Regions from separate parts of the Parashewanella tropica genome, predicted to be linked through region 2. Evidence: predicted binding sites of a transcription regulator. Region 2 holds the regulator's gene; each other region holds the start of a gene.
The links. The regulator NrdR, encoded in region 2, represses ribonucleotide reductase genes. The targets are predictions, from matches to a motif close to AAACACNANATNTNGTGTTT.
Positions count from the first base shown of each region.

Region 1 (4,291 bases), 1.1 Mb from region 2:
GCAAGACAATTTAAATGTAGATAAACAAGAAATCGCTAAGTTTGAAAGTATGGCTGCTACATGGTGGGATCCAAATGGTGAATTTAAGCCTCTTCATCAAATGAATCCACTTCGTCTTAATTATATCGATGAAAAAAGCCAAGGATTATTTGGTAAACAAGTACTGGATGTTGGCTGTGGTGGCGGAATTTTATCTGAAAGCATGGCTAAGCTAGGCGCTAATGTTTCTGGGTTAGATATGGGAACAGAACCATTAGAAGTTGCTCGATTACATGCATTGGAATCTGGTGTTACTGTCAATTACTTACAACAAACAGCAGAATCTCATCGCGATGAGCACCGTGAACATTATGATGTTGTAACTTGTATGGAAATGCTGGAGCATGTTCCAGATCCACTCTCTGTGATTCAAGCTTGTTGCGATATGGTCAAAAAAGACGGCTATGCTTTTTTCTCTACCATCAACCGTAATCTCATGTCATACATTCAAGCGATTGTTGGCGCTGAATACGTATTAAAAATGCTTCCGGTTGGCACACATGACCACAGTAAATTTATCCGTCCTTCCGAGTTGATTAAATTAGTAGAACAAACCGAGCTGCAATGTTTTGATGCTATTGGAACTAAATATAATCCAATCACTCAAATTTTTTCATATACCAATAAGCTCGATGTTAACTATATGATTGCTTGTCAAAAGGTTAAATAATGTCAGAAAAAATAAAAGGGATTTTATTTGATCTCGACGGTACTTTACTCGATACAGCTAAAGACCTAACGTATGCTCTGAATCTCAGTTTAACCGATCATGGTTTTGCTCAAGTTTCAGAGTCTCAAGTTAAGCAAACGATATCACGAGGTAGTTTAGTAATATGCCAAGATGCGATTCCCAATCAAACACTTGATGTCCAACGGGAAGTCCAACAGGCCATGTTGTCGCATTATCAACGTGTCAACGGAGAAAAAACCGATACTTTTGACGGCATCATAGAGTTATTAAAAAAGCTAGACTTGCACGGTTACACATATGGCATCGTCACCAACAAAGCAGCAAAGTTTGCACGACCACTGGTGAAACAATGTCAGTCCTTGAGTAATGTCAAAACACTGGTTTCAGGTGACTCTACTATTCACTCTAAACCAAATCCCCAGCCGATGCTGCTTGCGGCTCAGCAGCTGAGTCTACCTGCAAATGAAATCATTTATGTTGGAGATTCTCAAACAGATATAAGTGCGGCACATAATGCTGGTATGAAATCAGCCATTGCGGCATGGGGTTATTTACATTCAGATGACTGCTTAGAAAATTGGAACGCTGATCGAACCTTAAACGATCCCAATGAACTTTTACAATTGTTCAATTTATAAAATATTGTTTTTAACAATTTGTTAACCCTTAAGGAAGAAAATTTTGCCGTTCATATATTCACCTTGCGGTGATATAGGTTTTAATAAAAATGCTTCTATGGTTAGCTATTACTAACCTCAATTTTACCCTCAAGTTATCCACAAGATATACATCTTGCAAAATCCAACTAACCTCACTATCTTGTAGGTAACAACATAATAAACACTATATCTTGTGTATTAATAACAATCGCTACACTACAATTTGCCTGCAAAATAAACAAATTAAGACTTCACCTTGCCTAGCCAAGGGTTGTCATGATTCGATTGTATTACATGAACAACTCAGCAGTAGTTGCTGACGATATATAGACAAGGCTTATCTTCAATGAACAGCAATATGACAGTTACAAAACGTAGTGGTGAGAGAGAAACGATCGATCTCGAAAAAATCCACCGCGTGATCACATGGGCAGCCGAAGGGCTTAACAATGTATCTGTATCCGAAGTAGAACTTCGCTCACACCTTCAATTTTATAACGGTATTCCGACTGAAGCGATTCATGAAACCATCATCAAGGCCGCTGCAGATTTAATTTCTCCACAGTCACCTGATTACCAGTTTTTAGCTGCTCGTTTAGCTGTTTTCCATTTACGAAAGAAAGCCTTTGGTCAATTTGAACCGCCAAAGCTATATGACCATGTCACTAAACTTATTGAGTTAGGTAAATACGACAATCACATCCTTGAAGACTATAGCAAGGATGAAATTGATACTATGGATTCTTACATAGATCACTGGCGTGATATGACCTTCTCTTATGCTGCTGTAAAGCAGTTAGAAGGTAAGTATCTGGTACAAAACCGTGTATCTGGTGAAGTTTATGAAAGCGCGCAGTTTTTGTATATTTTGGTAGCAGCATGCTTATTCTCTCGCTACCCGAAAGAAACGCGTTTAGATCACATTAAACGTTTTTATGATGCAACTTCTAAATTCAAAATATCTTTACCAACACCAATCATGGCTGGTGTACGTACGCCTACTCGTCAGTTCAGTTCATGTGTACTGATCGAGTGTGATGATAGCCTAGATTCAATCAACGCCACTTCATCTGCAATCGTTAAATACGTTAGTCAGCGTGCTGGTATTGGTATTAATGCTGGTCGCATTCGTGCATTAGGTAGTCCAATCCGTGGCGGTGAAGCATTCCACACTGGTTGTATTCCTTTCTATAAGCACTTCCAAACCGCGGTTAAGTCATGCTCGCAAGGTGGTGTTCGTGGTGGAGCAGCTACGCTGTTCTATCCAATTTGGCATCTTGAAGTTGAGTCTTTACTTGTTCTTAAAAACAACCGTGGTGTAGAAGATAACCGTATCCGTCACCTTGATTACGGTGTTCAAGTAAACAAAGTGATGTATCAGCGTTTGATTAAAGGCCAAGACATTTCACTGTTTAGTCCTTCTGACGTTCCTGGTCTTTACGATGCATTTTTTGAAGATCAAACTGAGTTTGAGCGTTTATATCTTCAATACGAAAACGACAGCAGTATCAAACGTCAAAATATTAAAGCGGCTGAGTTGTTCTCTTTATTGATGCAAGAGCGTGCATCAACAGGTCGTATTTATATCCAAAACGTGGATCACTGTAATACTCACAGCCCATTTGACTCGAAAGTTGCACCTGTACGTCAATCTAACCTTTGTTTAGAGATTGCATTACCAACTAAACCGTTAACTGACATCAATGATCCAAACGGCGAAATTGCACTTTGTACTCTTTCGGCATTGAACTTAGGTGCTATCGAAAATCTAGACGAACTTGAAGAGCTTTCTGATCTTGCCGTTCGTGCTCTAGATAATTTACTTGATTATCAAGATTACCCAATCAAAGCCGCTGAACTTTCTTCAATGAATCGCCGTACATTAGGTATTGGTGTGATTAACTTCGCTAACTATATTGCGAAGAACGGGTTGAAATATTCGGATGGTAGTGCCAACGGTCTTACTCACAAAACATTTGAAGCGATTCAGTACTACTTATTAAAAGCTTCAATGAATTTGGCTAAAGAATATGGTGCATGTCCGTTATTCAATGAGACTACGTATTCGAAAGGTATCTTACCGATTGATACCTACAAAAAAGACCTAGATAAGATCTGTAACGAGCCATTGCACCTAGATTGGGAATCGTTACGTAGTGATATACAGCAGTATGGTTTACGTAACTCTACCCTGTCTGCATTAATGCCATCAGAGACGTCTTCACAAATCTCAAATGCTACAAATGGTATTGAACCTCCGCGTGGTTTGATCAGCATTAAAGCAAGTAAAGATGGACAACTAAAACAAGTTGTACCTGATTTTGATAAGCTAAAAGACAGATACGAACTACTTTGGAACATGGATGGAAATCAAGGTTATCTTGAGTTAGTGGGAATCATGCAAAAGTTTGTCGACCAAGCAATTTCCGCAAATACTAACTATGACCCAACCAAATTTAGTGATGCCAAAGTCCCAATGCAGACATTATTGAAAGATTTATTGACTGCATACAAGCTTGGAGTGAAGACTTTATATTATCATAACACTCGAGATGGAGCCTCAGATCAACTGGATGATATAACCAGTGTTGAAGAAGAGGATGATGGATGCGCAGGCGGTGCGTGTAAGATTTAATCTTACATTTCATTAATAGGATTAATCTGGGGACGTTTCGTCCCCTTTTAGAGTGCAGAGTATTACAACATGGCTTATTCAACTTTTTGTCAACAACCCAACGATGCAACCAAAGAACCAATGTTTTTTGGTCAACCGGTCAATGTTGCTCGTTATGACCAACAAAAATATGAAGTTTTTGAAAAACTTATAGAAAAGCAGTTATCTTTTTTCTGGCGCCCAGAGGAAGTTGATGTTAGTCGTGATAAAATCGATTATGCTGCATTA
Region 1 is NZ_CP037951.1:2,229,605-2,233,895, forward strand. It holds gene ubiG (bifunctional 2-polyprenyl-6-hydroxyphenol methylase/3-demethylubiquinol 3-O-methyltransferase UbiG) at 1-709, shown strand, start outside; gene E2H97_RS09850 (HAD family hydrolase) at 709-1,368, shown strand; gene nrdA (class 1a ribonucleoside-diphosphate reductase subunit alpha) at 1,736-4,024, shown strand; gene nrdB (class Ia ribonucleoside-diphosphate reductase subunit beta) at 4,094-4,291, shown strand, end outside.
Region 1: nrdA (class 1a ribonucleoside-diphosphate reductase subunit alpha) is a predicted target of NrdR. The motif match lies at 1,569-1,588, and genes of this name have one in related genera.

Region 2 (4,291 bases):
CACTTGATACCGTTAACCTGATATCGTCACTGTTACGATCTATATGTTTGATGTGGCCTACGGCCTCGATAATTCCGGTGAACATAGTTCTCACTACTATTTTCAAGCCCTTGTTTACATAAACAAAAGGCTTTGTGATTAATTTAGTTCGGTTAATTCAATTTGAAGCGCATTCGAGTATCTTGCCCGAGTTGCCCACTTTCCAGCAAAGTGAACGTGGGCAAGTCTGACATCTTTTGATAGTCGGGCAACTGCAACATATTTCTGCCACAACTGCCTAGAATTTTGGGCGCTTGATATAAGTAAAGCTCGTCGGCCAATTGCTCATTAACAAAACTCCCAACAAGCGTCGCTCCAGCTTCAATCATGATTGAGTTACAACTTTGAGCGAGAAAATCCATTAATGCATCTAAACAAACTCGCCCATTATTTTCAGGCATGAGCTGACATTGAACATGGTTTGGCAGTTTGTCTTTGAATTTTTGCGGATATTCTTGTGTTGAAATCAATACTACAGGTGAGTCAATTTGTAAGAGTTTAGCTGTAAACGGCATTCTACAATGTGAATCAAGTACCACTCTTAATGGTTGCTTGATATCCTCTTGCTCTAACTCATGAGTTAATGAACCAAGTTCTTCATAACGAACATTAAGACTGCAATCATCGTCAAGTACAGTGTTAATCCCAGTAACCACCGCACAGTGTCGTAAACGCATTCGTTGAACATCTTGGCGAGCTTCTGTTCCTGTGATCCATTTGGAGATGCCGTTAGATAATGCCGTCTTGCCATCCAAACTTGCCGCAATCTTTAACGTCACGTAAGGTCGGCTGGTCTCCATTTTGGTCATAAAACCTAAATTGAGACTACGAGACTGCTCAGCATACAAACCTGACTCTACTTCAATACCCGCATCTTTTAAGAGCTTAATGCCTCGACCAGACACTTGGGGGTTTGGATCATCCGCGGCGATCACAACTCTTGCTACTTTTGCTTCAACTAAAGCTAAGGCACAAGGGCCCGTTCGCCCGTAGTGACTACAAGGCTCTAGTGTAACGTACGCTGTCGCCCCTTGAGTTTGGCCTTGTGCTTGATTTAGTGCATGGACCTCAGCGTGAGGCTCACCAGCTCGTTGATGAAAGCCTTCACCAACGACGTGTTCACCTTGGGTGATAACGCAGCCAACATTAGGATTAGGGCGAGTGGTATATTTGCCTTTAGCAGCGAGCTGCAAGGCTCTGGTCATCATTTTTCTATCAAAAGTCGACCACATGGTATGGAGTTCCGGTGAATAGATCAGGATTACTTTTGTAATTTAGCGATAGCTTCGCCAAATTCAGACACATCTTCAAACGCTCGATATACAGATGCAAAGCGAATATAGGCGACTTTATCTAAAGTCATCAATTGCTCCATCATTAGGTTGCCAATCATTTGAGATTTTATTTCGCGTTCACCTGTTGCGCGCAAAGTCGATTTTATTTTAGCTAAGGCTTGCTCAATTTGCTCAACTGAAACAGGACGTTTTTCAGCGGCAATGGTCATCCCTCTGCGAAGCTTTTCTTCATCAAAAGGCTGGCGACTTCCGTCACTTTTGATGACCTTAGGCATTACAAGCTCAGCACCTTCAAAGGTGGTAAAACGCTCATGGCAACAGGTACATTCACGGCGACGCCTAACTTGATGTCCTTCTGAGACTAAGCGAGAGTCAATCACTTTCGTATCTGTTTTATTACAAAATGGACAATGCATTGTGCCCCCTGTGTTGCCATGACCCAAAAAAAGTGGCCGAAAGAGTTCTCTTTCGGCCACAAGATTCTATCTTATTTCAAGTGCTTCTGCTACTTATGCTTTTTATTTGTAGACTGGGAAGCGACCGCAAAGCTCAAGGACTTGTTGCTTAACTCGATTAATCACATCTTCGTTATGTGCGTCATCTAAAACATCACAAATCCAGTGAGTTAATGTTTGAGCTTCTGCTTCTTTAAATCCACGACGAGTAATTGCCGGTGTACCAATTCGAATACCCGAAGTTACAAATGGCGAGCGAGGATCATTCGGCACTGAGTTTTTATTAACAGTGATGTTAGCACTACCTAACGCGGCATCAGCCTCTTTACCCGTTAGCTCACGCCCAATCAAGTCAACTAACATTAGGTGATTTTCAGTTCCGCCAGAAACGATTTTGTAACCGCGCTCTAGGAATACTTCAACCATAGCTTTAGCATTTTTAACCACTTGCTGTTGGTAAGTTTTAAACTCTGGTAATAGTGCTTCTTTAAATGCTACTGCTTTACCCGCAATGACATGCATCAACGGGCCACCTTGACCACCAGGGAATACGGCAGAGTTTAACTTCTTGTGTAAATCTTCGTCTTGCTCCGCAGACAAGATAATTCCACCACGAGGACCAGCTAAAGTTTTATGAGTTGTAGACGTTACAACGTGCGCGTGAGGTAATGGATCTGGGTAAACACCTGCAGCAATCAAACCTGCAACGTGCGCCATATCAACAAATAAGTAAGCTCCTATTTTATCTGCGATTTCACGTAATTTAGCCCAGTCGACAATGCCTGAGTAAGCTGAAAAACCACCAATGATCATTTTTGGTTTGTGCTCTACGGCTAATTGCTCAAGCTCTTGATAATCAATCTTACCTGATTCGTCAATACCATAAGGCACAATGTCATATAGCTTGCCAGAAAAGTTAACCGGTGAACCGTGAGTTAAGTGACCACCATGTGCTAGGTTCATGCCCAACACTTTGTCTCCAGGTTGCAATAGCGTCATGTATACCGCTGAGTTAGCTTGAGAACCCGAGTGTGGTTGCACGTTTGCGTAAACGGCACCAAAAAGCTCTTTAACACGCTCGATAGCAAGAGTTTCTACAACATCAACATGTTCACAGCCACCATAATAACGCTTACTCGGATAACCCTCTGCGTACTTATTCGTTAGCACAGAACCTTGAGCTTCCATTACTCGTGCACTGGTGTAGTTTTCCGAAGCAATGAGTTCAATGTGTTCTTCTTGACGCACTTTTTCTTTTTGCATCGCTTGAGCCAATTCTGGGTCAAAATCAGCGATAGTCATGTTATGTTGCTGCATTATTTTCTCCGAAAAAAATAACGTAAGTGTGGGTGTAGTTTAATTATTTGGTTGCTAGCTTTAACTCATTCGCAACTTGTATAGTTTGCGCCGCATTTTACTCTTTCGTGTAACATAATCCCAGTAAATTAAACCGTTTTTTCACACTGTTTTGTTTTTAGAACATTCCCTTGGCATTCAATGCATTTTTGATATCGGCGCATAGCTATATTATGAAAATACCGACCAAAACTCTTTTTGGATCACCGCAAAAGACGTTTCATCAAAAGCGGCCTGTTGCAGAGCCTTTAATACCGTTTGAGTATCGTAGGGACTACACATACTGTCATAATAGGTCAGCCAAATATTTTTCAGTGTTTCTTGTTCGCCATTAGAACGCTTAAAAATGGTTTTGATTGAAACTGAAGGCAGCTGGAGATGCTCAGCAAAAAGTCGCAAATCAAACAGTGACTGGCAAGTTTGAGCCACAGACATAAATCGAGTTATATCTTTAGGGTTCAAAGATCTGTGAGATTTGCCTATCGGAGAATTGATCTGATTAATTTTTTGCTCTGCAAGCGAATCTGAGGATGACTCGTCTTGTTTACTGGAGCTAGGATTATCGTCAGAGGTTAAAGTAACACCAACTTTAGTAGTCATTTCATCATCCTCGTCTTGCGTTTTTAATAACGCATAAAAGTCTCTGTTTAAGTTTTCATAGGATTACAATACAATTTAATTCACTTTACTCTTATTTTAGAAATAACCAATGGCACAATTCGTATATAGCATGTTGCGTGTGGGCAAGGTTGTTCCACCCAAAAAGCAAATCCTTAAAGACATTTCATTAAGCTTTTATCCGGGCGCCAAAATCGGTGTTCTTGGTTTAAACGGCGCAGGTAAATCAACGTTACTTCGTATCATGGCGGGTATTGATACCGAGATTGAAGGTGAAGCTCGCCCGATGCCGGGACTTAAGATTGGTTACCTTCCTCAAGAACCTAAGCTTGATGAAAGCAAAACGGTTCGAGAAACCATTGAAGAAGCAGTAGCTGAAGCGAAAAATGCCCTAACTCGTCTTGATGAAGTGTATGCCGCTTATGCCGAGCCAGATGCTGACTTTGATGCGTTAGCCAAAGAACAAGGTGAACTTGAAGCGATTATTCAATCTCAAGATGCTCATAACCTTGATGTCATTTTAGACCG
Region 2 is NZ_CP037951.1:1,134,060-1,138,350, reverse strand. It holds gene E2H97_RS04760 (riboflavin synthase) at 1-85, opposite strand, end outside; gene ribD (bifunctional diaminohydroxyphosphoribosylaminopyrimidine deaminase/5-amino-6-(5-phosphoribosylamino)uracil reductase RibD) at 153-1,271, opposite strand; gene nrdR (transcriptional regulator NrdR) at 1,301-1,750, opposite strand; gene glyA (serine hydroxymethyltransferase) at 1,853-3,106, opposite strand; gene E2H97_RS04740 (hypothetical protein) at 3,317-3,745, opposite strand; gene ettA (energy-dependent translational throttle protein EttA) at 3,855-4,291, shown strand, end outside.

Region 3 (4,291 bases), 1.8 Mb from region 2:
CTAATAGCCCTTGTTACAACTGGATGTGCGACAAGAGACATAAAGCCTATGAGTGGTTCAACTGCTCAATATTATGATTTAAACGATAAAGATAATGATGGTGTCGTTATTGCCAGAGAAAAATGCTTGAAAACCGAGACGGGAGCCGAAGTTGACAACTATGGCTGCGGCACGACAAGTAAGCATTTACAGCGAAAAGAGCTGAATATTAAGTTTGCTAACAATTCTGCTTACTTGGCACCTAAGTATTTCAGTCAATTAGAAGAAATTGCTGCTTTCTTAAGGAAGTACCCAGACCTAAATGTCACTATTGAAGGGCATACCAGCAAAACAGGCAGCTATGAGCACAACCTAGAGCTTTCACAAAAGCGTGCTGAAGCTGTAACGAAAGTGCTTGCTGAAGAATATCAAATTCCATCGGATAGACTAAATGCCGTAGGTTACAGTTTTGAACGGCCAATCGCTGACGGTGATGATTCTTATGCCCATGCTCGTAATCGTAGAGTAGTGGCTGAGCCCACTGTAGAAGATACTTCTACAGCCTATAAATGGACGATTTGGACTGTTGAACAATAAAAGTCTTTGATTTAATGGGAATTTGGCGGCGAACTATGCCGCCAAATGTATTCAAAACAACATTAAAGTTTTACCAGCATTTTACCTTTGTTTTTTCCTTCAAATAATCCAATAAATGCATCAGGGGCATTCTCAAGGCCTTCAAAAATAGTTTGCTCAACTTTAATATCGCCTTTGGCTAACCATTGACCCATTTGCTGAGTAAATTCGCCGTAGTGTTCCCAATGGTCAAACACAATAAAGCCTTCAATACGCAGTTTTTTAATGATGATTTGAGCCAGATTAACAGGGCCAGGAGTTGGCCTAGTATCATTGTATTGGGAGATCATACCGCATACCGCAATGCGTCCATAATCTTTCATATTGTTGAGTGCAGCTTCTAAGTGGTCACCACCGACATTTTCAAAATACACATCAATACCTTCCGGTGCGGCTTGTGCCAGAGCTGTATTTAAGTCGTCAGTAGTCTTATAGTTGATCACCTTATCAACGCCAAGCGCTAAAAGAGCCTCAGCTTTTTCATCACTACCAACAGAGCCAATAACTTTTGCTCCCATTTGTTTGCCTAACTGACAAGCTACACTACCTACCGCACCAGATGCAGCAGATACAAATAAAGTTTCACCAGCTTTTAAATTGGCAATGCGATTTAATCCCGTCCACGCTGTCATTCCTGGCATTCCCATCACACCAAGAAAATATGAAGGATCAAATGGCGTTTGTGGTAAAGCGGTAAGCTGTTCAGCTGTTGATACAAAATGCTTTCGCCAGCCCATCATATGATTTACAAGAGTGCCAACTTTAAAATCATCATTTTTTGATTCAACAACCTTACCTATTGCCCCGCCTTCAAGTACATCACCAATTTGGAATGGAGCAATGTAACTCTTACGGTCGATCATTCTTCCTCTCATATAGGGGTCGACCGACATCCATAAATTTTCTACTAGAACTTCACCTTGCTGCAGTTGGGGAAGAGTTACATCAACCAATTTAAAGTTTTCAGCAGAAGGCAAACCTTCAGGGCGAGAATGGAGAAGGATATTTTGTGTAATCATAACGTTTACCTATAATTCATTATTGACGGGTAAATACTTTGCGCGCTAACTAATTGTGATAAACTATACACTTGAGGAAATTTAAAAACAATTGCTTTGTGCGCAAACTATATTTAAAAGGTGAAGCCATGAATCAAAAACAACAATTAAGTGATAACGTGTGCTTTGCTGTTTATTCTGCAAACAATGCGATTATTCGAGCCTACCGACCTTTGTTAGAACAATACCAACTGACTTTTCCTCAGTACTTGGTCATGCAGTCGTTATGGTGTGAAGATGGGATAAGTTTAACTGAACTCTCTAACGCAACTATGCTGGATCTAGGTACATTAACTCCCATAGTGAAGCGTTTAGAAGGGAAGTCGCTATTGACGAAAGAAAAAAACCAAGCGGATGAAAGAAAAAAAGTATTGGTGCTGACAGAGCAAGGTAATGCTATACGCTCTGAAGCGCTAGAGCTCAAAAAAACCTTACTTGAGAGAGTCAATTTATCTGAAAAACAATTGAAATTGTTAAAAGAGCAATGCTTAAAAATAGTTGAGGACCTAGGCTAGAAAAAAATAAATTACAAGATTGACATTCTATTTTAGCGGGCTGGTCAGCAGAAATGATCAGCCCGCTTTTTTGCAGCCAACAAAAGTGATCCAGATCATAGCTATTTCAATTTTAATATTGCTTAATGCACACTATATAGTGCTTAAGTCTATATTTAATACTACATAGTGTGTTGTTGACACTGTGGAGTGACAATCATTGTTAATTGGAGAGTGGCATGCCATTTGTGATAAAACGAGATGGGATCAAAACAGTATTTGACCCTAAACGTATTTTTTTAGCGGTAAATGCAGCAGCAGAGGCCGCTGGAATATCTGATCAAAAGTATGCCCAATTGGTTGCAGAACGAATTCATAAGTTGTTTGTAGGTCAGCAAGAAGTTGCCATTCAGCAATTACAAGATACTGTTGAAAATGAACTCATGTCTGGGCCGTATAAAGGGATGGCTAGACATTATATTGAATATCGCCATGATCGTGATGTTGCTCGTGAAGTGAGCAGTACCCTTAACAAGGAAATCAGAGGTCTGGTTGAGCAAAGCAATGCGGATTTATTAAACGAAAATGCCAATAAAGATGCCAAAGTTATTCCAACGCAAAGAGACCTATTGGCAGGGATTGTCGCTAAGAATTATGCCAAAAAGCATATGTTACCAAAAGCGGTTGTACGGGCTCATGAAAGAGGTGAGCTTCATTATCACGACTTAGACTATGCACCTTTTTTTCCAATGTTTAATTGTATGCTTATTGATCTAGAAGGGATGCTCACTAATGGCTTTAAAATGGGTAACGCCGAAATTGAAACGCCAAAATCAATTTCAACAGCAACAGCGGTTACTGCACAAATCATTGCACAAGTTGCTAGCCATATTTATGGCGGAACGACCATTAACAGAATTGATGAAGTCTTGGCTCCGTTTGTGAAAAAAAGCTTCGATAAGCATTTAGCCATAGGCAGGGAATGGAATATCGCCGATGTTGAGGCTTATGCCAAAGAACAAACCGTAAAAGAATGTCATGATGCCTTTCAGTCACTTGAGTATGAGGTTAACACCCTACATACGGCAAATGGTCAAACTCCCTTTGTTACTTTTGGTTTTGGCTTAGGTACTCGTTGGGAATCACGGCTTATTCAAGAGTCTATTTTGGCCGTTCGAATTGCTGGGTTAGGTAAGAATCGGAAAACAGCAGTATTCCCAAAATTAGTCTTTGCAATCAAAGATGGCGTAAATCATAAACAAGGCGATGTAAATTACGATATCAAGCAACAAGCGCTTCAGTGCGCTGCAGCTCGTATGTACCCAGATATTTTAAATTACGATCAAGTGGTTAAAGTTACTGGTTCATTCAAAACGCCTATGGGGTGTAGAAGTTTTCTAAGCGAATACCATGAAGACGGTAAGCAGTTACATGAAGGACGAAATAATTTAGGTGTTGTCAGTCTCAACCTTCCCAGAATTGCGATTGAAGCCAAAGGTGATGAGCAAGCTTTTTATCAATTACTCGATCAGCGTTTAAAGCTTGCCCGTCTTGCGTTAGATACGCGTATTGATCGCCTTAAAGGCGTGAAAGCCAAAGTTGCGCCAATCTTATACATGGAAGGTGCTTGTGGTGTGAGATTACAGGCTGAGGATGAAATTACCACAATATTTAAGGATGGTCGAGCGTCAATTTCCCTAGGTTATATTGGTCTTCATGAAACCATTAATGCGATTTATGGTGATGATATCCACGTTTATGACAGTAGTTTTCTTCGTGAAAAGGCGTTGAATATTGTTAAACATCTTAAAGCTGCAACCGATGCTTGGAAACAAGAAACAGGTTATGGCTTTAGTTTATACAGTACTCCGAGCGAAAACTTATGCAGTCGTTTTCATCATATTGATGCTAAAGAATTTGGTTTAATAAAAGGTGTCACTGATAAGGGATATTACACCAATAGTTTTCACTTAGATGTTGAAAAGAAAGTAAATCCATACGATAAAATTGATTTTGAACAGCCATATCCAGAAGTCGCCAACGGGGGCTTTATTTGCTATGGCGAATACCCAAATATGCAGCACAATGTGGAAGCGTTAGAAAACGTCTGGGATTACAGCTACA
Region 3 is NZ_CP037951.1:2,889,926-2,894,216, reverse strand. It holds gene E2H97_RS12740 (OmpA family protein) at 1-576, shown strand, start outside; gene E2H97_RS12735 (NADP-dependent oxidoreductase) at 639-1,634, opposite strand; gene E2H97_RS12730 (MarR family winged helix-turn-helix transcriptional regulator) at 1,763-2,188, shown strand; gene nrdD (anaerobic ribonucleoside-triphosphate reductase) at 2,407-4,291, shown strand, end outside.
Region 3: nrdD (anaerobic ribonucleoside-triphosphate reductase) is a predicted target of NrdR. The motif match lies at 2,314-2,333, and genes of this name have one in related genera.